2 regions of the Geobacillus sp. YF-1 genome follow, and region 2 is predicted to be linked to the other one. Evidence: riboswitches for the same ligand, from Rfam matches in the RefSeq annotation. Region 2 holds a riboswitch; the other holds the start of a gene.

Region 1 (15,317 bases), 1.6 Mb from region 2:
TATGATGAAAACAAACGGGCCGGGAAGGGAAAAGGCAACCCTACACGCGGTTCGCTCGCTCCAAACGAGACCGACCGAAAGATGAAAGCAACGGATGGCAACACAAAAAAAGCCGAGTGATTGCGCTCGGCTTTATTCCGTTCTTCGGCCCGTCAGCTCGCTTTGCGCCTGAGCGATGAGCCGTTTCGTTATTTCTCCGCCGACAGAGCCGTTGGCGCGCGAAACAGTGCCAGCCCCAAGCTGTACGCCAAACTCTTGGGCGATCTCGTATTTCATTTGTTCCAATGCTTGTTCAATGCCTGGAACAAGCAGTTTGTTGCTTCCACGTGCCATTCTTTTTTGCCTCCTTCGTCATGTTTCGATGTGGCATCATTAGTATAAGCAAACCGTTGCTTGGGTATAGGTGGGAATTAAAGGGAGGCAAGATGATGAAAAAAGTCGTTGCAAACTTTATTCATCATCGGTCCGATCGTATTTGCCGTTTTTTTAGCATTTCATAAAGTGCAGCTGTTAGGAACGGCATCTTTTGAGTTTGTAGGGTTTGATAACTTTGCGCGCATGGCGCATGATACTCGGGCAAAAATCGCGTTGTGGAACACCGTGAAATACGTCGTCATTGTCGTTCCTTGTCAGACCGTTTTGGCTCTTGTATTGGCGGCTACTTTAAACGCAGGGTTAAAAGGAGAAAAGTTTTTCCGCATCGTTTACTTTTTGCCAGCATTAGCTTGACGGCCTTGGTCGGTTCGGAACCTTTTTCCGGATCGTCCTGCCGCTCGCCCGCCCGGCGCTGGCGGCTCAGGCCATTTTCGTCTTCATGGGTTCGTGGAACGATTTCATGCGCCCGCTCATTATTTTGTCGGATCCGCAATTGTTTACCTTGCCGCTTGGCCTGAACAGCTTCAAAGGGCAATACATCAGTTATTGGAACTACATCATGGCCGCCTCCATGGTGTTTACTTTGCCGGTATTGATCATTTATGCGTTTTTCAATCGCTATTTTATAAAAGGGATTTCGTTTACGGGCGGGAAATAAAGATAGGTTTGTTTCTGTCTGCGCGTTGAGAACGGAAGAAGGGGCTTTGATAAAGCTGTCCCAAGGTCTTCCTGACCTTGGTACAGCTTTTTTTCATGCGGCATAGGCGTTGAAAAAACGAGCATCATATAGGTGAAATACCTACGCTGCGAGGAAAGGGATCAACGCCATGGAATGGACGATGCGGTGGCCGAGGCAGGCAGGAAAGAGGATAAGGCGAGGATGGGGGGCGGCTGCGCTTGCCGTCGTGTTGAAGCCATGACGGTGCATAATCGATGTATGGCCGAGGCACGATAAGAAAAAAGCGGAAGGAGGATCAAGGTGGCTGACATCGCGTTCCCGGTTGCCCGTCTTCATGACGGGACGCTTCGCCAGCTCCAGCAGTTGGAACAGCGGCTGCGCGAAGAGACGGGGGAAGAAATTGTGATTGTCGCTTATCAACGGAAAACGATAGATGAAGGGGAGACGAAACGATGATGAAACGAAAAGTGAAATTCGACGCGGCGAAAAACAACAATAAAACGCCGACCGAGAGCCTGCCGGATACGGAATTTGCCGCGCAATACGCCGGCGAAGAAGACATGATTCGCGGCGCGAACCGCAATTCGAAAAAAGGGCGCCAAGGAGGCGGCGATGGATAACGATCAGAAGGAGCGGCCTGTCCAACGAAATGAAGAAATGGCGTTTGAATGGGGCGATTTTGCCGCTCATCAACCTATTTGGCTGATGGAAGAGCAAAAACGGGCGAAGAGGAAGGAAACAAAAAAGAAAGACCCACCGCGGTGAGAGGGCTGTCTGCCAGCCGCTTTCACAGCAGGCAAGCGAAAACAGAAGGGACGCCGGAAGCGGCGTTCTTTTTTCGTGCCATGAATGGGCAGCTCCCATTTGCGAATGAATCGAATGTGGCGAAACAGCGGCGATGGTGAGACGCGGCTTCATCGATTCACGGAAACGAGCCCGTCGTTGATCATCCAGAATCGGGAACACCCGCATGCGCTGGCGGAAGGAGTCGGTAAGCGGGTGCTCAATGGAAAAGAAAAGCACTGACAACACTCCGGGCGTAAGGATAACGAAGGGTTGTCAGCGCCTGTTCACCGGCCTCCGTTTTCATGGAGGAGCGGCCGGCCATGACAAAAAGCTTTCCGTCTACGCCGATGCCGAAGAAACCGACAACGCTGAAAGCGGCGCGGAAAACAGCGTCGCACCGGCACCGGACGGGGCGAAGTAGGCGACGATGGCGGTTGGCGTGAACGAAAGCTGTTTTTTGGCCGTGTAGCGGCCGACATCCACCGGCACGATTTCAACGACCGTATGTTTAAACAGTTCTTTTTCCCCGAGCCCAAGGGCGGCAAAATCCGCTCCGAGCGCCTCAGGGCGCTCAAGCAGCGCCCGGTAGACGGCTGCGCGCGCCGTTTTCTCCGTTTTTTCGTCCCACCACGGTTTGCGCGGCTTATATTTTTGGTTGCGCAAGTAGTCGTATTTCATGAGCGATTCGGCGATCGGCAAAGCGTCTGGCGCAGAGGTGCGCAAAAACTCATGGAGGCGGCGGAACAAGTCTTCTAACTGGTGGCCGATGCGCGCCCAGCCGCGTTCATCCCAATACGTGCCAAACTGTTGGAAAAAGTCAAACGGCGACGAGAAGACGTCGGTGACTAAATATTCAATCGTTTCATCCATCCGATGGGCGTTCCAATATTTCTCGAGCACGTCTTCCACTTGCTTGATGCGAATCACGTCCTCAAAGGAAAGAACGTTGTTGCTCAGTATTTCGTACGGCGCATGATCCATATATACGTAGCCGTATTCATGGGCGCGCAGGCGCAGCCCGGTGCCGCGCAGCAATTTCAAAAACCCGAGCTGCAGCTCTTCGGGACGAAGAGCGAACACGTCATTGAACGTCTTCCGGAACGAGTCGTAATCTTCTTCCGGCAGGCCGGCGATCAAATCTAAGTGCTGGGCAATTTTCCCGCCTTCCTTAATCATCGTCACCGTCCGCGACAACTTGGCGAAGTTTTGCTTGCGCATGATCAGGCGGTTCACCTCATCGTTCGTTGATTGAACGCCGATCTCAAAGCGGAACAGCCCAGGGGGCGCTTCGTTGTTTAAAAACTCGATCACCTCCGGGCGCATGATGTCGGCGGTAATTTCAAACTGAAACACCGTCCCCGGCACATGCTCGTCAATTAAAAAGCGAAACATGTCCATCGCGTAGCTGCGGCTGATGTTGAACGTCCGGTCGACGAACTTGATCGTCCGCGCCCCGTGCTGCATCAAATAGCGCAAGTCGTCTTTGATTTTTTCGCGGTCAAAATAGCGGACGCCGACCTCAATGGATGACAGGCAAAACTGGCAGCTGAACGGGCAGCCGCGGCTCGTTTCGACATAAACGATCCGGTTGGGAAGATGGGGGATGTCTTCTGGAAAGCGAAACGGTGACGGCATGTCAGCCAAGCGAATTTTATTCCGCTGTGGATTGACGACGATGCGGTCTCCGTCCCGAAACGCCAGCCCGGCGATATTGCTTACGTCCCCGCCGCCGTTTAGGGCGAACAGCAGCTGTTTAAACGTTTCTTCCCCTTCGCCAATCACGATAAAGTCCAATTCCGGCACCCGCTCCATCCACTCGCGCACATCATAGGACACTTCGGGTCCGCCGGCGACAATGATCAGATTCGGCGCTGCTTTTTTTATCATTTTTACGACTTTGATCGTTTCTTCAATGTTCCAAATGTAGCAGCTAAAGCCGACGACATCGGGCCGGCGCTGGTACAAGTCGGCGACGATGTTCATGGCCGGATCTTTGATCGTATATTCAACGAGCTTGACGTCAAACTCTGGTTGGGCGTATGCTTTCAAATAGCGGATGGCGAGATTCATATGAATGTATTTGGCGTTTAAGGTCGTGCAAATAATGTTCATCGAAATGAAAACCCCTTTTTCCATTCGTACTAACCTTTCATTATAGCGCAGTTTCGCCAAATGAAAAAGAAGAAAAAACTTGTCGAACATTGAAGAAAAGATTTTTGCAAAATCTTCGTAAATAAAGGGAGGAGTAAATTTTTCCACAGCGAATATACATGTAGTTGATATGGTTTGAATAGACAAGGAGAGATCGATATGGCCAAAAGCCTTTCTCCCCGGGAAGAGCAACATGCATCGCCGGACGTGCGGCTGCTTGAAGAAGAAAATCGACGTTTGAAGGAGCGGTTAAACAGCTATTCAATCATTTTCGAGCGGTCGCTTGATGCCATTGTCATTTTAAATAAAAACGGCGAATTTGTCGATGTGAACGAAGCGGCGTGCAAGCTGTTTGAAATGGATAAGTTTTCGCTCGTCGGCCGTTCCTTCTCTTCCTTTTTAGAACTCGTGCCGCCCGATATTTTGCTGTTTCAGCGCTCGATGCTGCAAAAGTTCGGTTCGTTTAGCGATGAATTGCTCATCAAGCTGCCGGACGGCAAGGTCAAGCATGTTGAATTTTCGATGAAAAAAGATGTGTTCGACGAATTTGACCTCGTCATGATGCGCGATGTTTCGGCCCATAAGGCGCTTGAGCGCGAGCGGATCATTCACGAGTTTTTGTTTCGCGACGTCTTTAACCGCGCGGTCGACAGCATCGTCATTTTTGATGAGTTCGGCCGCTTTATTGACGTGAATCCGGCGTTTTCGCTGAGTTTGAATTTGGAAAAAGACAAGTTGCTAAACTTATCGTTCCAGCAGTTTGTCGCCCGCGAGTGCGCCGAGGAGTTCGCTCGTTTGCTGGCGGAGATGAAAGAAAAAGGGACAGCCAAGGGCGAGCTGTCGCTCATTCGCCCCGATGGCACGGTGAAAATGTTCGAGCTGACGGCGACGTCGAACGTGTACAGCGGATTTTACATGGCCATTATGCGCGATGTGACAGAGCGGAAAAATATGGAGGTCAAGCTGCAAAAAAGCGAAGAACGATTCCGGGCCATTTTTGAGCAGGCGCACGAAGCGATTCTCATTTGGGATGACTTTGGCTACATATTGAACGCCAACCCAGCGGCGAGCCGCACGTTCGAGCTGCCGTTGAACTTGCTTGTGCGCCGCAATTTATTGGATTTTGTCGACTATGGAGAGGAAAAGGTGAAGCGCATTTTTAGCGAATTTCGCCGCAAAGGAGAAATTCGCGATGAATTGACGTTCCATATGCCGAACGGTGAGGATAAACAGCTCGAGTTTACGATGAAAAAAGGGGCGATCGACGGCTATCATTTGACGATTTTTCGCAATGTGAGCGAGCGGCGCAAAATCGAACGCGAGCTGCGCGAAAGCGAGCAAAAGTTCCGCAGCATTTTCGACCATGCGATGGACGGCATTTTGCTCTGGGATCGGGAGCATCGCATCATTGACGCCAATCCGATCGCCTGCGACATCTTTGCCGCTGCCAAAGAACAGCTGCTCGGCCGAACCGTGGGAGAGTGCGTTCCAGATCGGGCGCGCCGCCAGCTGAACAAGCTGCTTGCTCAATGCGAGCGAGCCGGTGAGGCGAGTGGAGAAGTGGAGTTTTCCGATGAGTGGAAAGGAAGAATGGTCGAATTTTCGTTGAAAAAAGAAGTGATTCCCGGCGTCGGGATGATGATGCTCCGCGACGTGACGGAACGGAAAGAGATGGAGCTGCAGCTGCGCAAATCGGATACGCTCAATGTCGTCGGCGAGCTGGCTGCGGGCATCGCCCATGAAATCCGCAACCCGATGACGGCGTTAAAAGGGTTTATCCAGCTGCTGCAAGGAAGCATTGACGGCGACTATTCGATGTATTTTAATGTTATTATGTCGGAGTTGAAGCGGATTGAGTCGATCATCACCGAGTTTCTCGTTCTAGCGAAACCGCAGGCGGTGCAATACAAGCAAAACGACATTTGCAAAATTATGCAAGATACGATCGATTTGATCAGCGCCCAAGCGATGATGCATAACGTGCAAATCATTGCCGATTTCGAGCGCGGGCTGCCGCCGGTATATTGCGAGCCGAACCAGCTGAAGCAAGTGTTCATTAATATTTTGAAAAACGCCATTGAAGTGATGCCAAAAGGCGGGGACATTACGGTGCGCATCGCCCGCGCCGGTTGCCATGTGCGCATCTCGATCACCGACCAAGGGTGCGGCATCCCGAAAGATAAAATTAAAAAGCTCGGCGAGCCGTTTTATACGACAAAAGAGCGCGGCACCGGGCTCGGCTTGATGGTCAGCTATAAAATTATCGAAGAACACCAAGGGAAAATTGACGTGGAAAGCGAGGTCGGCGTCGGCACGACGTTCCATATTACGCTGCCGATCGAGCGAACGGAAAGAGAGGACGACGATGACGATTGACTATGCGGTATACCGTTCAGCGCTGCTCGGCGATATGTACATCGCTTCTGACGGTGAGGCGATTGTGAAAGTTGAGCTGTTTTCGGAGGAATGGCGCGCGTTTGCGAGCAGGCATCCGGTGGTGGAAAGCCGGTCGCCGCTTTTGGAACGCGCGCTTGCGCAGTTGGATGAATATTTTCAAGGCCGCCGTCAAGCGTTCGATTTGCCGCTGCGGTGGCAAGGCACGGCTTTTCAACAAGACGTGTGGAAGGCGCTCTGCCGCATTCCGTACGGTGAAACGGCGACCTACGCCGATATTGCCGCGCAAATCGGCCGGCCGAAAGCGGTGCGCGCCGTCGGACAGGCGAACCGGGCGAATGAACTGGCGATCATCGTTCCGTGCCATCGCGTGATCGGCAAAAACGGCGCCTTGACCGGCTATGCCGGAAGCCGCACCGATGTGAAGGAGAAGCTGTTGGCGCTCGAGCGGCGCCACAAATAGGGGCAAAGGTGCAAAAAAACGCCGCCCCTAGGACTTGAGTCCACAGGGGCGGGATCGGGCGTTATTTTTTTTGCCAATGCGACAACGCGAGGGCGCCGACTAAAATGGCGCCTTTTATAATGTCTTGGGCGTAGTACGGAACGTTGGCCATCGTCAAGCCGTTCAACAACACCCCCATCAAAATCGAGCCGAACAACGTGCCGATGACGTTCGGCTTGCCGGCGCCAAAGACGGAAAAGCCGATGTAGGCGGCGGCGACGCCGTCCATCAAAAACGAGGCGCCGGCGGACACTTGCCCGGTGCCGATGCGTGAAGCGAGGACGATGCCGCCAAGGGCGGCGAAAAAGCCGCTAATGATGTACGCGTACGTCCGGTAACGGTTCACCGGAATCCCCGACAGCCTTGCCGCTTCCCGGTTTTCCCCCGTCAAATAAAAGAGGCGCCCCGGTTTGGTGTATGTCAAAAACAAATGGGTAGCTATAACGACAAACAGCATCAGCAAAACGGAAAACGGCACGCCGAACAGCTCTCCTTGGCCGATAAATAGAAAGGAAGGGATGAATTTGCCCGGCGCCGTGCCGCCGTCTGGCAGCGGCATATCGTTATAAATCGAAAATCCTTTCGTATAGGTGAGCTGTACGCCGTTGATGGCGTACATCGTCGCCAATGTCGCAAGCAAATCCGGCAATTTGAATTTGACGATCAAGAGCGAGTTGAGCAGTCCGACGGCGACGCCGAGCAACAGCGGCACGAGCAAGGTGACGAAAATTTCTTGGCGGTACAGAACAAGCGCCGCCGCACTGGCGATCGTCGCAAGGCTGACCGTTGACCCGACCGATAAATCGAAGCCGTCAACGATGAGCGAAAACGTAATCCCGATCGCCACGAGCGTCACGATCGAAATCGAACGCAAAATGTCGCTGAAGTTTTCATACGTGAAAAACCGGTCTTGCGTGATGCCAAAATAGGCGATCACGGCCAGAATGGCGAGCAATGTCCCGTGTTTATACAAAAACTCAAGAATAGACGGTGCCGTTTTTTTCGACGGCGTCGCGGAAACGGTCGGCTGGTTCATCGATTTCACCTCCGCTGCAATAATAAACAAGCTGCTCGTACGTGAGTTCAGCGGCCGGCAGGCGGGCGAGCAGCCGACCGTCGACCATCACGTAGATGGTGTCGCAAATGTCAAGAAGCTCTTGACATTCACTGGAAAAGTACAGCACCGTTTTTCCTTCATCGGCAAGGGAGCGGATGATGGCAAACACGTCCTGCTTCGCGTGAACATCGATCCCTTTCGTCGGCTCGTCGAACAAAAAGACGCGCGCGTTCGTGTTTAGCCATTTGCCGATCACGACTTTTTGCTGGTTGCCGCCGCTCAAATGGCGGACAGCCGTGGCGCTTGACGGCGGATGAATGCCGAGCGAGCGCACGAGAGCATTGGCGGCTTCCGCTTCTTGTGCCCGCTTGATCCATTGCCAGCGCGCTAGGCGGGAAAGAAGGCGCACGGTGATGTTCGCCCGCACCGATTCGGGCAAAAACAGCCCTTGTTTGCGCCGTTCTTCGGGGATAAGGCAAACGCCGGCGGCGATGGCTTCATAGGGCGATGAGAACATATAACGTCTGCCATCTATTTTCCACTCGCCGGATGTGTTTCGATGGGCGATCAAGCTTTCAGCAAGCTCCGTCTTGCCGGCGCCGACCAAGCCGGCGATGCCGACAATTTCGCCGCGATGGGCGTATAGGTCGATGGTCGTGCCGGTTTTGTCAATCGTGATTCCGCGGGCGGCAAAGGCGATGTCGTCCCCGTACGTGCGCGCCTGGTTGGCAGACGTTCTTCGCTTTGTCCCGGTCATATGCAGGACGATGTCTTCAAGCGACAGGCTGTCGGCCGCGCCGTGATAGACGACGCGGCCGTCGCGCAAAATCGTCAGCCGGTCGGCGATTTCTTGCACTTCTTTCAGCTTATGAGAAATATAAATAAAGCCGACGCCTTGCTGTTTCAGCTCATGAATGATGGCAAACAGCCGCTTCGTTTCCGCCTCGCTCAGCGCCGCGGTCGGTTCGTCCAAAATGATGTAGCGCGCGTCGGATGACAGCACCTTCGCGAGCACGATCAGCTGCTTTTCGTGGAGCGAACAGTCGCGCACGAGCTTCGTCGGCGGGATGGAAAGGCCGACGCGGCGAAGGAGAGCGGCGGCCCGCTCTTTTTCTTGGCGCAGCGAGCGGATCGGCCGCTGCGTGGCGCGAGCGAGTTCATCGGCGGCGATGTTTTCGTACACTGACAAACCGGGAAACAGCGCTGTGTCGACTTCTTGCACGACAAAGCCGATGCCGGCTCGTTTCGCGTCAAACGGCGAGGAAAACGCGCATGGGGTGCCGTCGATTGCGATCGTGCCGGCATCAGGCGAAATGGCGCCGGCCAACATGTTCATCAGCGTGCTTTTGCCGGCGCCGTTCATGCCTAAAAGGGCGTGGACTTCGCCCGGACGAACGTCGAAGTCCACGCCGTCAAGCACGCGCACGGCGCCAAACGATTTTTCCATGCCCCGCATTGACAACCCGTTCATTTTTTGTTCACCTGAGCTTCCAACGTTTTCATCCACGGCGAGATGGCGACGTTCGATTGCCCCCAGCCCGGGATGTATTGCGAGAGATCGCTCATTGATACTTGTTTGTCCGGCAGGTCGGACCGTTTCACTAAATGCGGCTCGAGCGAGTAAATGTTCGGCGTTTTTTCACCAGCAATTTTTTGGTAGGCAAAGCGAACTTGCACGCGGCCGACTTCCGCCGGATCCGTCGCTGTCGTCGCCACCCACGGGCTGTTCGGTTTTTGGATCATTTGCAAATCTTCATCGCTCAAATCGATGCCGTACACTTTAATTTCCGTGCGCCCGGCTTGTTCGATGGCGCGCGTCGCCCCTTTGGCGAACTCGTCCCATGTGGCGAAGACGGCGTCAATGTCGCCTTTGTTCGGGTATTTTTTCAAAATCGCTTCCATTTGCGTTTGCGTGTCTAGCGCGGTGTTGGCGCTCGCTGTGCCGAACTTGGCGATTTCCTTAATGTTCGGGTAGCGTTTTTTGAACGCCTCATAAATGACATGGCGCCGTTCCATCGGAGTAAAGCCGCCGACCCAAATCGTGACGATGTTGCCCTCGCCGTTTAAATCTTCGGCGAGCGTCTTTAACGTTTTCCAAGCGAGGCTATAGTCGTCTTGGTCGATGACGGTGACGCCGGGAATGTTCAAATCGTTGTCAAACGCCACAACCGGAATGCCTTTGGCGACGGCTTTTTTTACCGGACCTTCGAGCGCATCGGCGCGGCCGTGGTCAAGCAAAATCGCGTCGACGTTTTGTGTAATGGCCGTTTCAACATACGATGCCATCTTTGTCAAATCGTTGTCGGCGTTGTAAATTTGCACTTCGCCGCCGAATTTTTGCACTTGTTCTTTCACGCCGGCGATGTATTGCGAGGAGAATGTGCCGATCGATAGTTGCATAATGGCGGCGATTTTCACCGGCTTTTTCAGTTTTTCCGGAATGGCCGCCTGCTCGCTGCTCGCGGCGGTGGAGCTGTTGGACGATGTGGCGTCGTTGTTGTTCGTTTGTTTCGTTTCGTTGGCCGGCTTGGCGCTCATGGCATCTTGCTCGTTCGTGCAGCCGGTTAAGATGGAAAACACCGTAAAGAAAAGAAGAAAAAGAGGTGATAAGGCTTTAAATCGTTTCATACTGCTCCTCCTTTGCGAATAACGATGGCAGCGCCGTTTCGTAATGGCCGCGGACGATGCCTTTTTCGGTAATGATGGCGGTAATGAGTTCGTTTGGTGTCACGTCAAACGCCGGGTTGTACACGTTGACGCCTTCCGGGGCGATGCGCACACCGGCGAGATGGGTCACTTCGTCCGGATGGCGCTCTTCAATCGGGATGTCCGCCCCTGTTTTTGTCTTGATGTCGATCGTAGACAGCGGCGCGGCGACGTAAAACGGAATGCCGAACGATTGAGCGAGCAAAGCGAGGCCGAACGTGCCGATTTTGTTCGCCGTGTCGCCGTTTCGCGCGATCCGGTCGGCGCCGACGATGATGGCGTTAATATGTTTCGCCTTGATCGTTTGCGCCGCCATGTTGTCGGTGATGAGCGTCACATCGACGCCCGCCTGCATGAGTTCCCATGTGGTCAGGCGCGCCCCTTGCAAAACGGGACGTGTCTCAAGGGCGTAGACGGACAGCTCGATTCCTTTTTCTTTCGCCAAATAAAATGGAGCAAGCGCCGTTCCGTAGCGGGCGGTGGCGATCGAACCGGCGTTGCAAATCGTCATCACCCGGTCGCCCGGGCGGAAAAGGGACAAGGCGTATTCGCCGATGCGGCGGCACACATCCTCATCTTCGATTTGGATGCGGATCGCTTCGTGAATGAGCGTTGTTTTCGCTTCGTTGACGGAAGCGGCGCTGTTGGCGGCGGCGACGAGCCGATCGAGCGCCCAAAACAAGTTGACGGCCGTCGGGCGCGCGCTCGCTAAGTAGTCGCGGTCTTGTTGCAAGCGGCGCTGAAATTCGTCCACCGCTTCGGTTTCATAGCGCGAGGCGGCGAGCGCCAAGCCATAGGCGGCCGTGATGCCGATCGCCGGCGCCCCGCGCACTTTCAACGTCGCGATCGCCTCATGGACGTCTTCGAGCGTATGCAAGTCGATGTATTCGGTGACCGATGGCAGTTTTTGCTGGTTTAAAATCGTGATATGCGTCTCACGCCATTCGACAGAGCGCGGGATGGCAAATGAGTTCATCGTCGTCTTCCTTTCTCGGTTGATCGATTGGCCCAAGCTGGCGTTGGACGGCCGGCCCGGGCAGAGGGTGTCATCGTTCCGTTTCGATAAACAGGCGGCGGAAGCCGTCCGTTCCCGCCAGTTCGGCGCGCTCAACGATCAGGCGGCGGCCAAGGCGGAGCGCGTGCCGTTTCGCGGCGAGCCGTTCGTCTTTTTGTTCAATGCCGTCGAGATCCGCCACATGGGCGAGGCCGATCGTCCGGCGGATGACTTCGCAGCCGGCAAAACCGACGGCGTCAATGAACGCTTGCCGCAGCACCTCATCAAGCAGTCCGGGCGTCGCGGCGTACGTTTCGACGCTTTCCGTCTGCCACAGCTCAGCGAAAATGGACGTAAACACCTTCCATGTTGAGTCGATGTGAACAAAGAGCGGTTGACGCTCCGCTTCAGGACGGGACAACGCATTTAACAGCAAATTGGCGAAAAATTGGCCAAGGTCAAACCCGATCGGGCCGTAAAAGGCGAATTCCGGGTCGATCACTTTCGTTTCGTCGTCGCTGGCGAAAATGCTGCCAGTGTGTAAGTCTCCGTGCAGCAGCACATCCGCTTCAGTCAAAAACTTGCGCTTCAGCTTCGCCGCTTCGAGGCGGAGGCGGTCATCTTCCCAAAGCGCTTCAACGTCTGGGCGCAATTCGTCCTCAAAGTTGTTCGTGTCATGGTCGAAAAACGGATCGGTGAAGACGAGATCTTCCGTAATTTTGCATAGCTCTGGATTGACAAAGCTTTGCGCCAACTTCTTTTTCTCTTGTTGGTTCATGCCGAAATCAGACGTGTAAAACGCCGTTTTGGCGATGAATTCGCCGATATGCCGGGACAACAGCGGGTACGTTTTCCCTTCGATCAGCCCTTTGCGCGCGATTTGCAAGCGAGACAAATCTTCCATTACCGTGATGGCGAGCGATTCGTCGGAATAATAGACTTTTGGGACGTATTGCGGCACATAGCTGGCAAACGTGCGCAGCGCGTTGCTTTCAATGACCGCGCGCTTTAACGTAAGCGGCCAGCTTTCCCCGACGACTTTCGCGTACGGCAGCGCTTGTTTGATGATGACGCCTTGCTTTGTTGCTTGGTCGACGATATGGAAAACAAGGTTCAAGTTTCCGTCGCCGATCTCGCGGCAGGCAAGCGGCGCCCCGTCGCGGAACAAGCCGAGGCGGACGGCGAGGGCGGTCGCTTTTTGTTCGGTGAGCGGTTCGTAAACAGCTGATTGGACAATCGTCATTTTCACGTTCCCCCTTTACGTTTTGGCAAATGAAAAAGCCTCTTTCGCATACGGAAAGAGGCTTGAAGATTATTTGTCTTCACGCCTCTTATCTTTCAGAAAGACAGCGGTCTTTCTGTTGGACTTAGCACCGTGCCCTGCGGAAGCGGGTCGCTTCCGGCGCCGCCCTTGGCGTGCGCCCTATCTCACGATAGCATTACGGTCGGTTGCTGGGCTTCATTGGGCCAATTCCCTCAGCCAACTCTTGATAAGAGTACCGGTCTGGCTATTGAGTTTTTGCAATTTTCGCGATGTTAACAATCGTTTGGTTGCTTGATTCGAATGATACAGGTTGGGCAGGCGGATTGTCAATACGTTTTGAAAAATTTTTTTGCCGCCTCGTCGTAATCGCGCGGCCGGCGGTCGGCAAACACTGGGATGCGCGCACGCACCTGTTTAACGAGCGCCGGGTCGATGTCCGCCAGAAGAACGCCCGGCTTTTCATCGGCCTCGGCGATGATTTCGCCCCACGGGTCGATGACGAGCGAATGGCCGGCAAAGACGTTGTTCGGGTCGCTTCCGGCCCGATTGCAAGCGATGACGTAGCATTGATTTTCAATCGCTCGCGCCATCAGCAGCGTCCGCCAATGGTGAAGGCGAGGAAGCGGCCATTCGGCGACGACAAACAGCACTTCCGCCCCGGCTAAAGCATGGACGCGAATCCACTCCGGAAAGCGGATGTCATAGCAAATGACTCCGGCGCACGACAGCCCGTCAAGCGAAAATAAGCCTGGCGCGTTTCCCGGCTGCAAATACAAATGCTCATCCATCAGTTGGAACAGATGAAGTTTGCTATATTCACTGACGATTTGGCCGCTTCGGTCGGCGACGATCATCGTGTTCGTCACACCGGCGGCGGTTTTTTTGGCGACTGAGCCGGCGACGAAATGGACGCCATATGTTTGCGCCAGGCGGGAGGCGAACGCTTTCGCCCGCCCGGCATCGTCATCGGCAATTTCGTCCAAGCGCGTCAAGTCATAGCCGGTCGTCCATAGTTCCGGAAGCACGACGATGTCGGCTCCTTCGTTGGCGGCGGATTGCACGGCTGTTTCGGCTTGCTGTTCGTTCGTTTGCGGATCGCCAAACGCGATATCGAGCTGGAGGCACGCGATGCGGATGGTCATTGTTTTTCACCCCAATGAAAAAATTTGCTTTACATTTTGCTTTTTACGATATATGATGTTGCACTAGAATTTCAAGAATTTTTCAAGAAGGTGTGGGCGATGACGATCGAATTTCCTTTTTCCGAACTGCTTGAACAGCTGCCGAAGCAGTTTTTTGCTTCGCTTGTCGCCAAAGTGGGAGAGAAAATCAAGGCCGGGCATGATGTCATTAATTTAGGGCAAGGCAATCCGGACCAGCCGACGCCGAAGCATATTGTCGAGGCGATGCAGCGGGCGGCGGCCAACCCGAAATACCATAAATACTCGCCGTTTCAAGGCTACTCGTTTTTGAAAGAAGCCGTTGCCGCCTTTTATGCACGCGAGTACGGAGTTGAGGTCGACCCGACCCGCGAAGTCGCCATTTTGTTTGGCGGCAAGGCCGGGCTTGTCGAGCTGCCGCTTTGCCTCGTCAACCCGGGCGATGCGGTGCTCGTCCCGGATCCGGGCTATCCGGATTACTGGTCGGGAATCGCGCTCGCCCGCGCGCGGATGGAAATGATGCCGCTTGTCGCCGAGCAGCAATTTTTGCCCGATTACAGCACCATTCCGGCGGCGGTTGCCGACCAAGCGAAACTGATGTTTTTAAACTATCCGAACAACCCGACCGGTGCGACGGCGACAAAAGAATTTTTCGCCGAGACGGTGGCGTTCGCCGCCAAGCACGGCATCGCCGTCGTGCACGACTTTGCCTATGGGGCGATCGGTTTTGACGGCAAAAAGCCGGTTAGCTTCCTCGAAGTTGACGGGGCGAAAGATGTCGGGGTGGAAATTTACACGTTTTCGAAAACGTACAATATGGCCGGCTGGCGCGTCGCGTTTGCCGTCGGCAACGAGCGGATCATTCGGGCGCTTGAGCTGCTGCAAGATCATTTGTACGTCAGCCTGTTCGGCGCCGTCCAAGAAGCGGCGGCCGCAGCACTTCTCGGCCCGCAAGATTGCGTCAACGAGCTTGTCGCGCTGTATGAAGCGCGCCGCAACGCCTTCATCGCCGCGTTGCGCGAGATCGGCTGGGAAGCACCGGCGCCGTCCGGGTCGTTTTTCGCCTGGCTCCCCGTACCGAAAGGGTGGTCGTCCGCCGAGTTTGCCGATGTGCTCCTTGAGCGGGCGCATGTCGCCGTCGCTCCGGGCATCGGCTTTGGCGAGCACGGCGAAGGGTATGTGCGCGTCGGCCTGTTGACCGATGAGGCGCGGCTCTGTGAAGCGGCCGAGCGGATCGGACGGCTCGGGC
Region 2 (15,317 bases):
GCGATGTCCGAGGCGCTGTGCGATGCGACCCATTGCTGGGCTTTGTAGATGGCGCGCGTAAATTTTTCAATGACGTCTTTGTTCGCTTTTATATAGCTTTGCTTTGCCATGTACGATGTGTACGGGACGCGCCCGGACTCCGTGCCAAAGGAAGCGACGATGTAGCCTTTTCCTTCTTGCTCAAAAATGCTCGCGGTCGGTTCAAACAGCTGGACGAAATCGCCGGTCCCGCTCGCAAACGCGTTGGCGATGTTGGCGAAATCGACGTTTTGAATGAGCTTTAAGTCTTGATGCGGGTCGATGCCGTGTTGTTTCAACACAAATTCGCCGACCATCTGCGGCATGCCGCCTTTCCGCTGGCCGAGGAACGTACTTCCTTTCAACATCTCCCACGTAAAGTGGTCGATTTTTTGGCGAGAAACGAGAAACGTGCCGTCAGTTTGCGTGAGTTGCGCAAAGTTGATGACCGGGTCATCCGTCCCTTGCGCATAGACATAAATGGATGTTTCCGAGCCGACCAAGGCGATATCCGCGCCGCCGGACAGCAGCGTCGTCATCGTTTTGTCGCCGCCCCATGTCGTCGTCAGCTCGACATCGAGCCCTTCTTCTTTAAAGAAGCCTTTCGCTAAGGCGACGTACTGCGGCGCGTAAAAAATCGAGTGCGTCACTTCGGCGAGCCGGACTTTTTTCAGCGGCTTTTCTCCTTGGCCGTTGCCGTTGCCGCAGGCAGCGAGCGGCAGAAGGAGAAGAAGCGAACACAACCATACCATCCATTTGTTCATGTAGCCTACCCCCTTTTCGTCCACGTGTAGTGAACATTGGCTTCACCTTATCGTATGCGCGGGCGAAAAATGTGTGAATGCCTAGGAGGCTGATGAAAAACAACTGTTTCCCTTGCTCGATGAGGGAACGTGTGAAAAGCAGGACTGTTGCCGCGGGGTTTTTTGTATTTGCGAAACGAGGCGGGTAAGCGCCCTACTCCCTTAAATCATCGCCTTCCTAGAAAAAAATGGGCGTTCGGCCGAGAACGGGCGGCGGCCGGGACGCGTTGTGCGCACCCGTCGGCTTTCGGACGAGGGGAATTTGCGTGGAAAGGAGAGAGAGCGATGGACGGGGATATCATCGACCACTATCGGTTTCCGTCGCCGCATCCGGGCATCGAGGTGTTCTTTGTCACCTATATGTCCCAAGGGCTGAAGGTGAAAGGATTTTTGGCTGTGCCAAACCAAAACAAGGTGTATGACGGGTTTTTGTATTTGCGTGGCGGGATCAAAAACGTCGGGCAAGTGCGGGTGCCGCGCCTCATTCAATTCGCATCGCACGGCTTTGTCGTCTTCGCCCCGCTCTATCGCGGCAACGGTGGCGGGGAAGGGAACGAAGATTTTGTCGGTGATGACCGCTGTGACGCCATCGCGGGAGTTGAGCTTCTTCGCCGCCACCCGCTCGTCCATCCGGGGCGCGTGCACGTGTTTGGCTTCTCGCGCGGCGGAGCGATGGCGCTTCATGCCGCCATGCTCGCTGAACGGGTTTGTTCCGTCGCGGTTTGGGGCGGTGTGACGGATGTGGCGCTGACGTACTGGGAACGTCCGGATTTGCGGCGGATGATGAAGCGTGTCATCGGCGGCACGCCGAACAAATGCCCGGAGCGCTATCGGCATCGAACCCCGCTTTATCATCTCGAGCGGCTCCGCGCGCCGGTGCTCATCATCCACGGTGGGCGCGATGACAACGTCTCGATCGAACACGCCTGGCGGCTGGAACGGCGACTGAAGGAGCTCGGCAAGCGAGTGACCGCATGGTATTTTTCTGAGTTCGACCACTATTTTCCACCGCACGCCAACCGCGAGACGGTGAAAAGGCTTACGGATTGGATGAAACAACAGCCGACCGTGTGATACGATAGAAGAGGAAACGGGTGAATGAAACGGCTTTCGCCGAGTTTGGTCTTTGACCGCCGGGAGCTTGCGGCCATGGCCGGCGGAGACGGAGCGGCCGATCGTTCGCTGGGCAAGAATCGGAACCGAGCCGTTGCCGGGAATCGGCCCGATGTTGCGAAGGGTTCTAGCAGACCGCGATTGGAATCGATCAAAAGCAAGGAGGTCGGACAGGATGGGCATGCCGATGGAGCTGCAGACGCTCATTGTGACCAAAGGAAACGAACAGCGCGTCCAAGGCAATTTGTTCGTGCTGAAAAAAGACGGCTACCGCTTATATCCCCTCGACGTGCCGCTTGAAGTGCGCCGGACACTGCAAAGCGAAGCGAGCGGCATCGCCGTCGTGAAAAAGCTGGAATGGGAAGACAACCGGACGACGGTGACGTACGAACTCGTCAGCCTGTATTCAACGAATTGAACACGAAGCGACGGACAACAGGAGACGGTTTGATCAGTGCGGATTCATTTGGCAGGGGTGCAAACGGAAAAGCCGTTTGCGCCCTTAGTTTCGGTTCTTGCCGTCTTTAGCCTGTGTCGTCAGGGCGACTGACAAGGCTGGTGAAAAACCGCTGATTCCCTTCATCAATGGGGGAACGCGTGAAAAGCAGGATCGATTAAAGAAGGAATTCGGCCACAAAGAGCGAATAAAATACAGCGAATTCAATGTCGCAAGGAGGGAAAACGTGACCAAACCGCGAATCGATCACGACCGGTTGTTCAAGGAGTTGCTGTCGACGTTCTTCGAAGAATTTTTGCTTCTCTTTTTTCCCGATGTGTACGAGCACATTGACGTTCGCCACCTCTCTTTCCTCTCAGAAGAACTGTTTACCGACGTCACGGCGGGGGAGAAGCATCGCGTCGACTTATTGGTCGAAACGAAGATGAAGGGGGAGGAAGGGCTCATCATCGTCCATGTCGAACACCAAAGCTATGCCCAACAGACGTTCCCTGAGCGAATGTTCCTCTACTTTAGCCGCCTATTTCAAAAATACCGCCGCCGCATTGTTCCAATTGCCATCTTCAGCTATGACGAATCCCGCGATGAACCTTCTTCGTGGCGCATCCAGTTTCCGTTCTTGACCGTTCTCGATTTTCGTTACTTGACGGTGGAATTGCGCAAACTGCCGTGGCGCGCGTACATCCGCCATGACAACCCTGTCGCCGCCGCCTTGATAAGCAAAATGGGGTATAATAAAGAAGAGAAAGTCGAAGTGAAAAAAGAGTTTTTGCGCATGCTCGTCCGCCTTGAGCTCGATGAGGCAAAACAGCGGTTGTTGTTCGGCTTTTTTGAAACATATTTGCGGTTGTCTGCAGAAGAGGAAGCGAAACTGCGAAACGAGGTGAGCCAAATGGAGACAAAGGAGGCGAAGCAAGTCATGGAACTCATCATTTCGTATGAACAGCGGGGAATGGAAAAGGGAATCGAACAAGGGATCAAACAAGGCATGAAACAAGGGCGCCAACAAGGGATCGAGGAAGGGAAGCTTGAGGTGGTGAAGCGCATGCTCGCTAAAGGATATGATGTCGACACGATCCACGAGTTGACCGGGCTGCCGGCGGAAAAGATTGAACAGCTGAAGAAGTAAACCCGCCTTCGCATTGTCGTCGACCTCCAATCGTGCAAAAATCCCGGGGGATCGACGACAATCATTTTATGCGTTCGAACCTTACGGCCATCGAGGGTAAAGTCTATTGACAGAATTTGTCGGCGACGTTCATCGTCCCGATTGGCGTTTTGATTCTAATGTTGAAAAGGCAGGGGCGCAAACAATCCTTCGGTTTGCACTCTGCCATATGATGAAGCAAGACTGATTCCTTTGCTTTGTTCTGAAATAAAGTGATCATTTACAGAGGGAGCTCACAAAATAGTTCCCGTGATTTCTCCTTTTTGGTTCTCCTTATAACTCCAGATTTTCCGCTGACGATAACTGATCCAGCCGCTGATCAAAAAGCAGCAAACAGACAAATAAAATGAAAAACGAATCCCGTAAACATCGGCGATAAAGCTCATTAACAATGTGGAAATTCCGAATGTTACGGAACTAATGACTCCCTGCACGGCAAAAACATGAGGCAGAGCGTCCATCCGGGCATTTTTTTGAAGAATCGTCTGAAGACAGATCAGCTTCCATTGTTCGATGATCCCGTACAGGGCGGAATACAGAAGCGCCAGCGCACCGTGCGTCGTTGTGCCAAATAACAGTGTGACAATAGCGATACAAAACGGGCCAAACAATACAAAAAATTGCTGGTTTTTTTCAACCGATTGACTAAACTTAACGCTTAACAATCCCCCTATCACCATGCCGCCAAAGAAAACAGAGTTAATATATCCCCACCATTCCTCTCCTACATGTAATTGTTCTTTCACATACATATAAAGGATGGCCGAAATCCAGACGCCATTTCCGATTCCTTCAAAAAATGACATGAAGCTAATCGATTTTGCGTGCACATTTCTCCACGTGTATTCCCATCCTAGACGGATCGAAAGGAGAAAGTTCTTTAGGCCTTTGTCTTGGACCGTATTCTTCTTTGTATGTTCTTGTATAGGCAACAGAAACATGAGAATGCTTGAAACGATATAGAACAATAAGGTGATATGGATTAAAAGGAACGGCGATCCCGCACTGACAATCAAACTCCCGATCGGCCATGCGCTAAGTTTGATGAATTGGTCTAACGTGTTTAAAAAACTGTTGGCTTTCAAGATTTCCTCCTTGGAAACTATAAAAGGAACGAGGGAGTTTTTAATCGGATTATTGATCCCGTCTAAAAAAGCGATCAATGATACAAAAACGTAAACGATCGCAATGTGATGTTCCGCACCCCATTGCAAAAACAGCGAGAGAAAAAGCAGCAGAAATGTTTTACACAGTTGTCCGTAGGACAATAACGTTTTTAGTTTATATTTTTCGAAAAATATCGGTGCGACGATTCCACTAATAAATAACGACAATGTAACGAAAAAAGGGACTAAGGCGGCAGCCATGGCTTTCGATGTCAAATGATATAGGCAAGAGACAACGGAAACAATGTAGAACACATCTCCGAAATTCGCGAAAGATTGTCCGATCCAAAGGAAATGAAATGGTTTCTTTTTCATGACCTCAATCCTCTCTTTGATCATCGAAACGATTGGTAATGGAATCGTAAACACGAACCAAAAGCCAGCTCTTCAGTTTTTGATAAAACGAGCTTTTTGTCGCGCCCCTAAGCGAGGAGGCGAAAGAAAGCGGATGGATTTTCAACAATTTCCTAAAGGCGAATGGATATACTGAAGCAATGGAAGCCTCCCCCTTATTCTGTTTAGAGTCCATTTTTATTTCTATGGTGCTGGTTGAGCATCAGCGCTCAATTAGCACCACAGGTATAGAATAATTTTATTTTTTTGATTGTTGTAATTATACATTTTTTTTTTTAAATGGCAATGAATACAAATAGAAGGAGGTGTTATTCCATGAATAAAAAGCATGTCGAAAATATTAAACGTTATGTTGAACATTATTTAAAAAACCCGTGGTGCTAGTTGAGCGCTAGCGCTCAACTAGCCCGAGTGTTACAAGCGAATACACCAACAAGATGCCATCGAGTGCTACTTCAAATCCCGCAATCGAATTCGCACGAATGTCTGTCATACGATATTGGTCAACAAGGACGGAGAATACCGTTTCAATGACTTTCCGTTTTTGTTTGAGCCATGTCTCCCATGACTCAGATGGGCGGTGTTTCTGGTTTTTGCGAGATGGAGTCCAAAAAGCGATTTGGTACGCCTCATACAACTTTTTTTGCCATTCACTACTGATGAATCCTTTGTCACCCAAGTTATAGGGGTGAGGAATTTGAGTCATGACGGTTTCAGCTGCAGTTCGATCGTGACAGGACGCCTCGGTTACCACGTATCCCATAGGTAGCCCTTGATCTGTCACTTGAAGATGAAACGTAAACCCATAGTACCACTGCTTTTTCGATGCACAAAATCCAATGTCAGCGATGCCTTGAAATCGTTTGACACGGTACATTCTTGCGGCATGGCACCACTCGATTGGCATGCTATCTACGACCGCATAGGCATGGTGTTGCCCACGTTTCGCCAGTTCATGACGAATCCATTTGATCGCAAAGCGCAGCGATCGGCAACGGCGATTGTATCGAGAACGTTCGAGAAAACGTCCATCCGTGAACAAGTTCCCAGTAACAAAGCGATGCCATGCACGTTCGGAAGAGAAGCCAAGCAACTTTCCTAACAGATGAATGGCAATGATCACTGCGTCTTCTTGTTTCGCCAAATGACGATTGCGGCGTTGAAGATAGCATTGAATGTGTGACAGCTGGGCAGAAACAAAAAAGAACATGGCTGCATATTGTTTTTGAATTTTCGCCTTGTCTGTTGTAAAATGAAAGTGCTCTTGCATGGGGATTCTCCTTTCGAATGTTTGGTCGCACTTTCATTCTACAGGAGATCCGCAGGCAAGGGCTATTTTTATGCTTACTCGATTTTATCTAGCACCACGGGTTATATAAATGTACCTTGAAAAGTTAACCTTTGCATCATGCTGCATACCCTTCAACGTCGAAACACGTCTTTGGGGTGTTGATCAATGTAACCCATAAACCGAGCAATGACGTCACCAATATACATTTGGTCATTGTGAAACATATTCGCAATGACCGCGTCTTTGAGCTATTTACACACGCGTTCGATGGGATTCAGCTATGGGGAGTACGGAGGCAACAAGATAAAGTGAAACTAAATCTCCCTCTTGTGGCAAGAAATCTTTGGCCATTCTAGTATGGTGGATGCGTGCATTGTCGAGCACCGGCACGATCAGCTTGTCTGGATAAACGGCTCTCCAGAGTCTTTAAAAAATCCAAAAACGTCGTGGCATTCCTAGTTGTCGCTCGGTGAAGAACGGTGTCTCCATTAAGGATATTCACCACACCCAATAGAGAAACGTAGGCATGATGCCATAAGTGGGCACCTGTTTTTGCCGGCCAGCTTCTGACCAAGTGGCCCGCAAGACTTGATAGGGCCGGACGTGGGCCTCATCGACATATAAAATAACAGTGTTGGGATCAATCAGTTTTTTATAAGTTCCATTTGTTTCTCAAACGCTTATCGTGGTTCGGTATCGCCTTTCGCCGATGTATAGGTGAGCCAATTCCAAGAGAGTCCCATTCGATGTAAATAAAAGTTTACGAATCCCTTCTTGGGACATGGTGACCACGTAGCGCTCTCGAGTATAAGACTGAATGATCCACATATTCCAAGAAGAAGAAATGTCCCAACCGAGTTCGGCTGGTGTGTGGATCAAAATGATTTGTTTCAGTTCCTGTTGCTGTTCCGCCGTTAGAAACGGTTCCCGGCCCGGCAGATGTTTCCGATCGAGCAGTAGATCGATCCCGCCTTCGTTGAATAGGGATACATAAAACGCCTCACTTTGGCAGCACAGATTGAGCATGGAAGCGATCTCTTTGTTCAGATAACCTTCCATGACGAGGTGAACGGCCATGACGCGTTAACATAGGGGAATATTTTTGATTTTTCGCTCTTCTTAACGAAGTGTTCGTGACGTCCATCGAGATCATTAGTGATTTTCAATCGTTTCATGTTATTCCCGCTCCTTTTGGGATGTTTAGGAGCAGTATAACTAGAGCGGAAATCACTTATATGAACGTTAATGTTTTAATGTGCACCTATATAGTTAAGGTATATAAGCTGTAATAAAGAATTTCCACGGTTTTGTATTAACGTTCAAGCCAGTATATAATGCGAGTATGCCGAGAGTCTGGTGGATAAACACTTTTTTGAATTAAGTGTTTTAAGACACAGAAGGAATATTAAAATATAGGTATAGAAAGGGTTGAGGAATTTGAAGATTAAAGATGTATTTGGGGATTTGCCTACACTTACTACTGAACGTTTAATATTAAGAAAATTAACGTTAGATGATGCATATGATTTATTTGATTATGCGTCAAATCCGGAAAACTGCAAATATTTACCTTGGAGACCTCATCATACCATTGAAGATTCAATTCAATTTTTAGAATTTGTAATTAAGTCTTATAAAGAAGGTAGTTTAGCTCCGTGGGGAATCGTTTCAAAAGCAGACAATAAAATGATCGGGACAATTGATATAGTTAAATGGTTACCCAATCATCATAAAGCTGAGATAGGTTTTGTTTTATCGTATAAGTATTGGGGGAAGGGATTAGCAGTTGAAGCGGCTAATAAAATCATTGAATTTGGTTTTGACAAGATGGAATTAAACAGAATTGAGGCATTTGCTATGATTGAAAATGTTCAATCTTTAAGAGTTTTACAAAAGTTAGGGATGCAATTTGAAGGGGTTATGAGAGAACATTGGTATATTAAAGGTAAATTTAGGGATATGGCTATATACTCTATTCTAAAACGAGATTATTTTAAATCAAGGAACGGGTTGCAAAACGCATAACGGATGAATAAAGGGACACAAAAAATCCACTCTTATTGGGAATCATATACAGTTACTAAAAAACTTCAAAGGGGTGACACTATCAAGAGTTCCAATTCTTTGATCGAATACACCGATGAAATCGATCCTCTTTTAGAGGCTTTATTTCGATGCATCGATCAACTTTTTTCTGGAAATACCTTATGTGGCGGGAAGACCACAGGTGTCTAAAAAGGCAATTGATTAAATGTTTATTTTGGAAAACGTGCTTTACGATCGATTCTTTGTAGCAGTTGATGAACATCTTCCGCTGTTTTTGCTATTTTTGATGTATTTATGAGTCTCTCATCTGTCCACCTTTTCAAGGACCAGCCGATGCTTTCAAAAGCAAGAATTTTCTGACGTTCATCATCATCTCTTAAACGATGTATGTGTTTAATCTCTGAAAGTGATCATGGTGGATGGTACGGCCCTTTGAAACATTCTTGTAGTATGATCCCCAAACAAAATGGGTCATTTCAACTCGGTATTACTAGTTTAAAGGTATAAAGAACGGTTGAACAAGTGAGAATTCTTTTTGTTTTCTCGATTAACCGCTGGAATAGTGGAGAAACAAAAGGTGCCTATGGTTATGTGATTGCTGTCTTCTTGAAAACTGGATTTGAAAAGTGTCTGTTTGATCTCCATAATGCGTTGAATGGGTATTTGATCAATTAAAGATTAACGGGGTAGAGCAGCCGCGTTGGTATAGATTTCATTGCTATCTGTTACATGTACAATTATAAATCATTATTGGAAATTTTTAATTTACACTCTATTTTTACCGCGTTATCAATTATAAGAAGAAGTTAAATTCTGAATATATATAAAAAGATATGTATTGCATGATGTTTAGTTACCCGTGGTGCTAGATAAAATCAGACGAGCATAAAAATAGTCCTTGTATGAAAATCTCCTTTTAAAATGAAAGTGCTCACCTAACATTAGAAAGGAGAAATCCCATACAAGAGCGTCTTCATTTTACAACGGATCAAGCGGAAATTCAAAAGCAATATACGGCGATCTTGTTCTTGGTATCAGCGCAACTGTCTGGCGGCTCTAAATGTATTTGTAGCGCTGAAATCGTCATTTGTTAAAGCAAGGAAATGGGTCATAATCGCCATTCATATTCTTGGAAAGTTGTTTTGTTTTACTTCGGAACGAGCAGGGTATCAGTATGTCATTGGAAACTTATTCACTAGGGAGATGTTCCCTGAACGCTCTCGATATAACTGTTGTTGTCGGTTGCTCCGTTTTTCCGTTAAATAGAGTTTTTCTAATAGATCCGTCACCAACTAGCGAGGCACGGACAACATCATGCCTATGCTGTTGTGGAGATCTTGTCCCTCTTGCGCTGTGTCATCACGTGAGGCGTTAATGTTCAACTAGCACCACGGATATTCAAGATGTTCCTGTTCCATACTCAAACGAAAAAATACATGTTACATATTTTGATAAAACATTGCAAAATAAATTACTTAGTTTGGGTATGATTGACAAAGAGGATTTGGAAAACGATAAACACATTTATTCACAACAAGAGCAAGAAGTAATTACTGATAGAATTGAAAAAGCATTAAAGTTGATCAAAGTATTGCATAATGATTTGTATGATTTAATTAATACACTTATTGGTACCTTTTTGATTTTAAAAAAAGATTTGTTTGGTGGAGGATCAGTGTCCAATGTTATGGGATTAGTATGGTTAAACCCTCAATCTGATTGGTCAATCATTGAATATGCAGAGGCCATTTATCATGAGTTTATCCACCAAAGTATCTTCTTGGATGATATGATTAACTGTATGTTTCCTAATGCTAATGAATGTGCAAAAGAAGAAGCTCTAGTTACATCAACCATCTTGAAAATCAAAAGGCCTTTAGACAGAGCATATCATGCTGCTGGAGTTTCTATAGGAATTATGCATCTTTATCACTTGTTTAATGATTCTAAAAATTCTGATAAGTATATGGATGATTTGCGGAAAACAGTTGAAGAAATAGAGGCAAGAACACAATTCTTGGGGGAACAGGGAGTAAAAACTTTAGAAATCATGCGCAAGTTCATTAATCATCCATCTTTTGATGACATTACGTATTCCTTACAGAACTAATGGCCATTGCGACAAATGAAAACACAGAAGCCCATTGCGTTTGATCGAGTCCGGTTGTTTTGAGGTTGTTTGAGGCGAATGAAACGGATCGACGTACAGAAATGCTTAAGGATTCAGTGTCGGAGTCCAAAGCAAAGGAAAGAAATAAAAAACAGCCGGACAGGGAACGGCTTCCTGTCCGGCTGGGGGTTCGTTATACGAGCGGTCCGCCGAGCTTTTCGATCGTTGGGTCGATATGAGCGAACTTTCGGAAGTTGGCGCGGAATTTTTCCGCCAGCTCTTTCGCCTGTCGTTCGTATGCTTGTTTGTCAGCCCATGTGTTTTGCGGGCGCAAGACGTCGTCCGGCACGCCGGGGACGTGCGCCGGGATGGCGAGGCCGAAGATCGGGTCGTGCACGGTTTCGACGTTGTCAAGCTCTCCTTCGACGGCGGCTTGCACCATCGCGCGGGTGTAGGCGAGCTTCATGCGGCTGCCGACGCCGTACGGCCCTCCTGTCCAGCCGGTGTTGACCAAAAAGACGCGGACGTTGTGCTCAGCGATTTTTTGCCCGAGCATTTCCGCGTATTCAACGGCCGGGCGCGGCAAAAACGGCGCGCCAAAGCACGTCGAGAACGTCGCTTCCGGTTCGGTGACGCCGCGTTCTGTGCCGGCGAGTTTGCTTGTGTAGCCGCTTAAGAAATGGTACATCGCCTGTTCGCGCGTCAGTTTGCTGATCGGCGGTAGAACGCCGAACGCATCGGCCGTCAAGAACACGATCGTGGACGGGTGGCCGGCGACGCTCGGGTCGACGATGTTTTTGATCGCTTGAAGCGGGTAGGCGGCGCGCGTGTTTTCTGTCAGCGTGCCGTCATCGTAATCTGGCACCCGCGTCGCGTCGTTGAGAATGACGTTTTCGAGCACGGCGCCAAAGCCGATGGCGTCAAAAATCTGCGGCTCTTTCTCGCGCGATAAGTTGATGCATTTCGCATAGCAGCCGCCTTCGATATTGAAAATGCCGCGGCTCGACCAGCCGTGTTCGTCATCGCCGATCAAGCGGCGGTTCGGATCGGTGGAGAGCGTCGTTTTCCCGGTTCCTGACAAGCCGAAGAAGAGGGCGACGTCGCCTTCCTGGCCGACGTTGGCCGAGCAGTGCATCGGCAGGATGCCTTGTTCCGGCAGCAAATAGTTCATCACCGAAAAGATCGATTTTTTCATTTCGCCGGCGTACTCCGTCCCGCCGATTAGGACGACGCGGCGTTCAAACGAGATGATGATGAACGCTTCCGAGCGCGTGCCGTCCACAGCTGGGTCCGCCTTAAAATTCGGCGCGCAAATGACGGTAAATTGCGGTTCATGCGCGGCGAGCTCTTCGGCGCTTGGCCGGATGAACAGCTGATGGACGAACAAGTTGTGCCAGGCGAATTCATTGACGACTTGAATCGGCAGCCGGGATTTCGGATCGGCGCCGGCAAAGCCTTTAAAGACGAACAGTTCCTCTTGTTTTAACAAATAATCGAGCACTTTGTCGTACAGTTTTTCAAACGTTTCCGGCGCCATCGGCTGGTTGACCGTTCCCCAGTCGACCGTTTGTTTCGTTGACGGCTCTTCGACGATGTATTTGTCTTTCGGCGACCGCCCCGTGTACTTGCCGGTCGTGACGGCGACGGCGCCGGTATGCGTCAGCCGGCCTTCCTTTCGCTGCAGCACTTTTTCAACGAGTTCCGCGACGGACAGTTGGTGGTGGACGTACGGTTTTTGCAGCAAGAGATCGAGTTTATTCGTCATATTGGCAATCCCCATGTTCAAAACCTGCCTTCTTTATTGGAATCACTTTTGAAAATAGTATAACACATTTTTATTAATAGTCCATACTAATTGTGAAGGTTTTTCGGACTTATTTTTCCTCATTTTTTGAACAATAAAAAAATGTTTTGTATGGTTGACTTCCGTTCGTTTGTTGCGATATGATAAGTCATTGAACGGATACTCTTATCCCGAGCCGGCGGAGGGACAGGCCCGATGAAGCCCAGCAACCGTCACAACTGTACATGTGTGAAATGGTGCTAACCTGTGGCAAGGCGCAGTCCTTGAACGATAAGAGTGAAAGGAAGCAATCCGATTGCAATGACCTTTCCTCACCGTGACAGGAAAGGTTTTTTTATATTGCCAAGGGAAACGAGTTCCGTATCGCCACATTACGTCAAGAGGAGGAAATGAGCCGAATGTCAGCCAAACGCCGCTTGTTTACTTCAGAGTCTGTAACCGAAGGACACCCGGACAAAATTTGCGACCAAATTTCCGATGCGATTTTGGATGCCATTTTGGAAAAAGACCCGAACGCCCGCGTTGCTTGTGAAACAAGCGTCACGACCGGGCTGGTGCTCGTGAGCGGGGAAATTACGACGTCGACGTACGTCGATATTCCGCGCATCGTCCGCGATACGGTTCGCGAAATCGGCTATACGCGCGCGAAATACGGATTTGACGCCGACACGTGCGCCGTGCTGACGTCGATTGACGAACAGTCGCCGGACATCGCGATGGGAGTGGATCGGGCGCTTGAGGCGCGCGAAGGTCAGATGACGGATGAGGAAATTGAAGCGATCGGCGCCGGCGACCAAGGGCTTATGTTTGGGTTTGCCTGCAATGAAACGGAAGAGCTGATGCCGCTGCCGATTTCGCTCGCCCACCGTTTGGCGCGCCGCTTGGCGGAAGTGCGCAAAACGGACGTGTTGCCGTATTTGCGTCCCGATGGCAAAACGCAGGTGACGATCGAATACGATGAAAACGGCAAACCGGTGCGCGTCGACACGATCGTCGTTTCTGCGCAACATCATCCGGACATTACTCAAGACCAAATTGAACGTGACATTAAAGAACATGTCATCAAGCCGGTGGTTCCGACGGAGCTGTTGGATGAGAACACGAACTACTTCATTAACCCGACCGGCCGATTCGTCATCGGCGGTCCGCAAGGGGATGCCGGGCTGACAGGACGGAAAATCATCGTTGACACGTACGGTGGCTACGCCCGTCATGGCGGCGGCGCGTTCTCGGGCAAAGACCCGACGAAAGTCGACCGCTCGGCGGCGTATGCGGCCCGCTATGTCGCGAAAAACATTGTCGCGGCCGAGCTCGCCGATAAGTGCGAAGTGCAGCTCGCCTACGCGATCGGCGTCGCCCGCCCGGTCTCGATTTCGATCGATACGTTCGGCACCGGCAAGGTGTCTGAAGACATTTTAATTGAAGTCGTGCGCAACAACTTCGACCTTCGTCCGGCCGGCATCATTAAAATGCTTGACTTGCGCCGTCCGATTTACAAACAAACGGCCGCTTACGGCCATTTCGGGCGCACGGACATCGACTTGCCGTGGGAGCGCACCGACAAAGCTGCCTTGTTGAAAGAGCAAGCGCTGGCGTTGGCGAGCAAGCAATAAAGAAACAAGAGGGTGGCCTGCAGGCGATAGCTGGCCGCCCTCTTGTTCGTTTTCATGGCTCGCTTGCTTCGAAAAAGAAGCGTGGTTTCGCCAAGAAGGCGCGGCTGGCCTTGATGGCGCATCCGGACTTTGTTCTTCTGGCGGTTCGGGTGCGTCCCGTCGCGCGGCTTGGCGACCGAGCAAGAAGCCGGCCCGTTACGGCCGGTTGGTCCGTTGCTGCTGGAGCGCCTTGTAATATTGTCCTTTTTCGACATATTCGCGGCGAATGCGTTCCATTTCACGGAAATCGTCCTCGGTCAGCTCGCGCACCACTTTCGCCGGCCGTCCGAGGGCGAGCACGTTCGGCGGGATGGTTTTGCCGGGGGGCACCAAGCTGCCGGCACCGATAAACGCGCTTTCGCCGATTTCGGCGCCATCGAGGATGATCGATCCCATGCCGATCAAGGCGTTTTTGCGAACGATGGCGCTGTGCAAAATGACTTGATGGCCGACGGTCACGCCGTCTTCAATGATGAGCGGATTGTTTGGACTTTGATGCAAAATTGAGTTATCTTGGATATTGACCCGGTTGCCGATGATCGTCGGCGCCACGTCGCCGCGGATGACGGTGTGAAACCAGACGCTCGTCTCCTCGCCGATCGTGACATCGCCGGTGATCGTCACATAGTCGGCGATGAAGGCGGATGGAGCAATGATTGGCGTTTTGCCTTTGTACGGATAAATCATCGTCGTTCGTTCCTTTCTATGGCAATCTTGTTCATCAAGTATTGTACAACGGTATCCCGCTGTTTTGCACGCGCTTGTCGATGTGAATGATGTAGTCTATGTGTCCCCGCTCGCCGATGAACGCGCACTGCGGCGGTTTGCGAAGGCGGTGGGGCTGGCAATACTAATAGACAAAGCATTGTTTTTGCGCCCGAGGTGAGCCCGATTGAAGATCCCGACCCATCCGATTGCATTGCTGAAAATGGTGTACCGTGACGTGTTTCCGCTTGTCCACCGCGAACTGGCCTGCTGGCGGCGCCGAGCCGAGCAAATCCCCGATCCGGAACTGCGGCGGCAAGCGCTCGCCAGCATCGCGGCGAAAACGTTTCATTGCGAAGGCGGAGCGATTTTGGCGCTTTTGGCCGGGGAACACATCGAGCCGTGCGTCCGTTTTATCGTCGCCTATCAGACCATCAGCGACTATTTGGATAATTTGTGTGATCGCAGCACTTCGCTCGATCCGGTCGATTTTCGCGCCTTGCATGAATCGATGCCGGACGCCTTGACGCTTGGGGCCGAGCCGTCGAACTATTACCGCCATCGCCGCGAACAGGAAGACGGCGGCTACTTGCCGGCGCTTGTGCGCACGTGCCAAGAAGTGCTCGGAAC

What was found. Region 2 has a riboswitch for S-adenosylmethionine ahead of metK (methionine adenosyltransferase). Riboswitches for the same ligand answer to the same signal wherever they lie in the genome.
Region 1: linked by a shared signal. The riboswitch ahead of mtnK (S-methyl-5-thioribose kinase) and the one ahead of metK (methionine adenosyltransferase) in region 2 are both predicted to bind S-adenosylmethionine.

What each region holds. Positions count from the first base shown of each region.
Region 1 is NZ_CP199850.1:918,757-934,073, forward strand. Features, by position in the region: gene ACTVIM_RS04635 (anti-sigma factor domain-containing protein) at 1-120, shown strand, start outside; gene ACTVIM_RS04640 (alpha/beta-type small acid-soluble spore protein) at 133-333, opposite strand; partial or broken gene ACTVIM_RS04645 (carbohydrate ABC transporter permease) at 451-723, shown strand; partial or broken gene ACTVIM_RS04650 (carbohydrate ABC transporter permease) at 725-1,033, shown strand; gene ACTVIM_RS04655 (hypothetical protein) at 1,355-1,510, shown strand; gene ACTVIM_RS04660 (hypothetical protein) at 1,507-1,674, shown strand; gene ACTVIM_RS04665 (hypothetical protein) at 1,667-1,819, shown strand; gene ACTVIM_RS04670 (hypothetical protein) at 1,925-2,080, shown strand; gene ACTVIM_RS04675 (B12-binding domain-containing radical SAM protein) at 2,180-3,952, opposite strand; gene ACTVIM_RS04680 (PAS domain S-box protein) at 4,151-6,367, shown strand; gene ACTVIM_RS04685 (methylated-DNA--[protein]-cysteine S-methyltransferase) at 6,357-6,848, shown strand; gene ACTVIM_RS04690 (ABC transporter permease) at 6,910-7,923, opposite strand; gene ACTVIM_RS04695 (sugar ABC transporter ATP-binding protein) at 7,865-9,415, opposite strand; gene ACTVIM_RS04700 (sugar ABC transporter substrate-binding protein) at 9,412-10,572, opposite strand; gene mtnA (S-methyl-5-thioribose-1-phosphate isomerase) at 10,559-11,626, opposite strand; gene mtnK (S-methyl-5-thioribose kinase) at 11,697-12,887, opposite strand; SAM riboswitch class I at 12,973-13,141, opposite strand; gene ACTVIM_RS04715 (carbon-nitrogen family hydrolase) at 13,235-14,050, opposite strand; gene ACTVIM_RS04720 (pyridoxal phosphate-dependent aminotransferase) at 14,150-15,317, shown strand, end outside.
Region 2 is NZ_CP199850.1:2,786,946-2,802,262, reverse strand. Features, by position in the region: gene ACTVIM_RS13870 (ABC transporter substrate-binding protein) at 1-782, opposite strand, end outside; gene ACTVIM_RS13865 (alpha/beta hydrolase family protein) at 1,107-1,895, shown strand; gene ACTVIM_RS13860 (DUF2584 domain-containing protein) at 2,110-2,352, shown strand; gene ACTVIM_RS13855 (Rpn family recombination-promoting nuclease/putative transposase) at 2,618-3,520, shown strand; gene ACTVIM_RS13850 (MFS transporter) at 3,793-5,040, opposite strand; gene ACTVIM_RS13845 (IS982 family transposase) at 5,471-6,349, opposite strand; gene ACTVIM_RS13840 (hypothetical protein) at 7,043-7,447, opposite strand; gene ACTVIM_RS13835 (GNAT family N-acetyltransferase) at 7,808-8,395, shown strand; partial or broken gene ACTVIM_RS13830 (IS982 family transposase) at 9,376-9,785, shown strand; gene ACTVIM_RS13825 (aKG-HExxH-type peptide beta-hydroxylase) at 9,921-10,526, shown strand; gene pckA (phosphoenolpyruvate carboxykinase (ATP)) at 10,720-12,306, opposite strand; SAM riboswitch class I at 12,493-12,607, shown strand; gene metK (methionine adenosyltransferase) at 12,729-13,943, shown strand; gene ACTVIM_RS13810 (gamma carbonic anhydrase) at 14,139-14,669, opposite strand; gene ACTVIM_RS13805 (tetraprenyl-beta-curcumene synthase family protein) at 14,875-15,317, shown strand, end outside.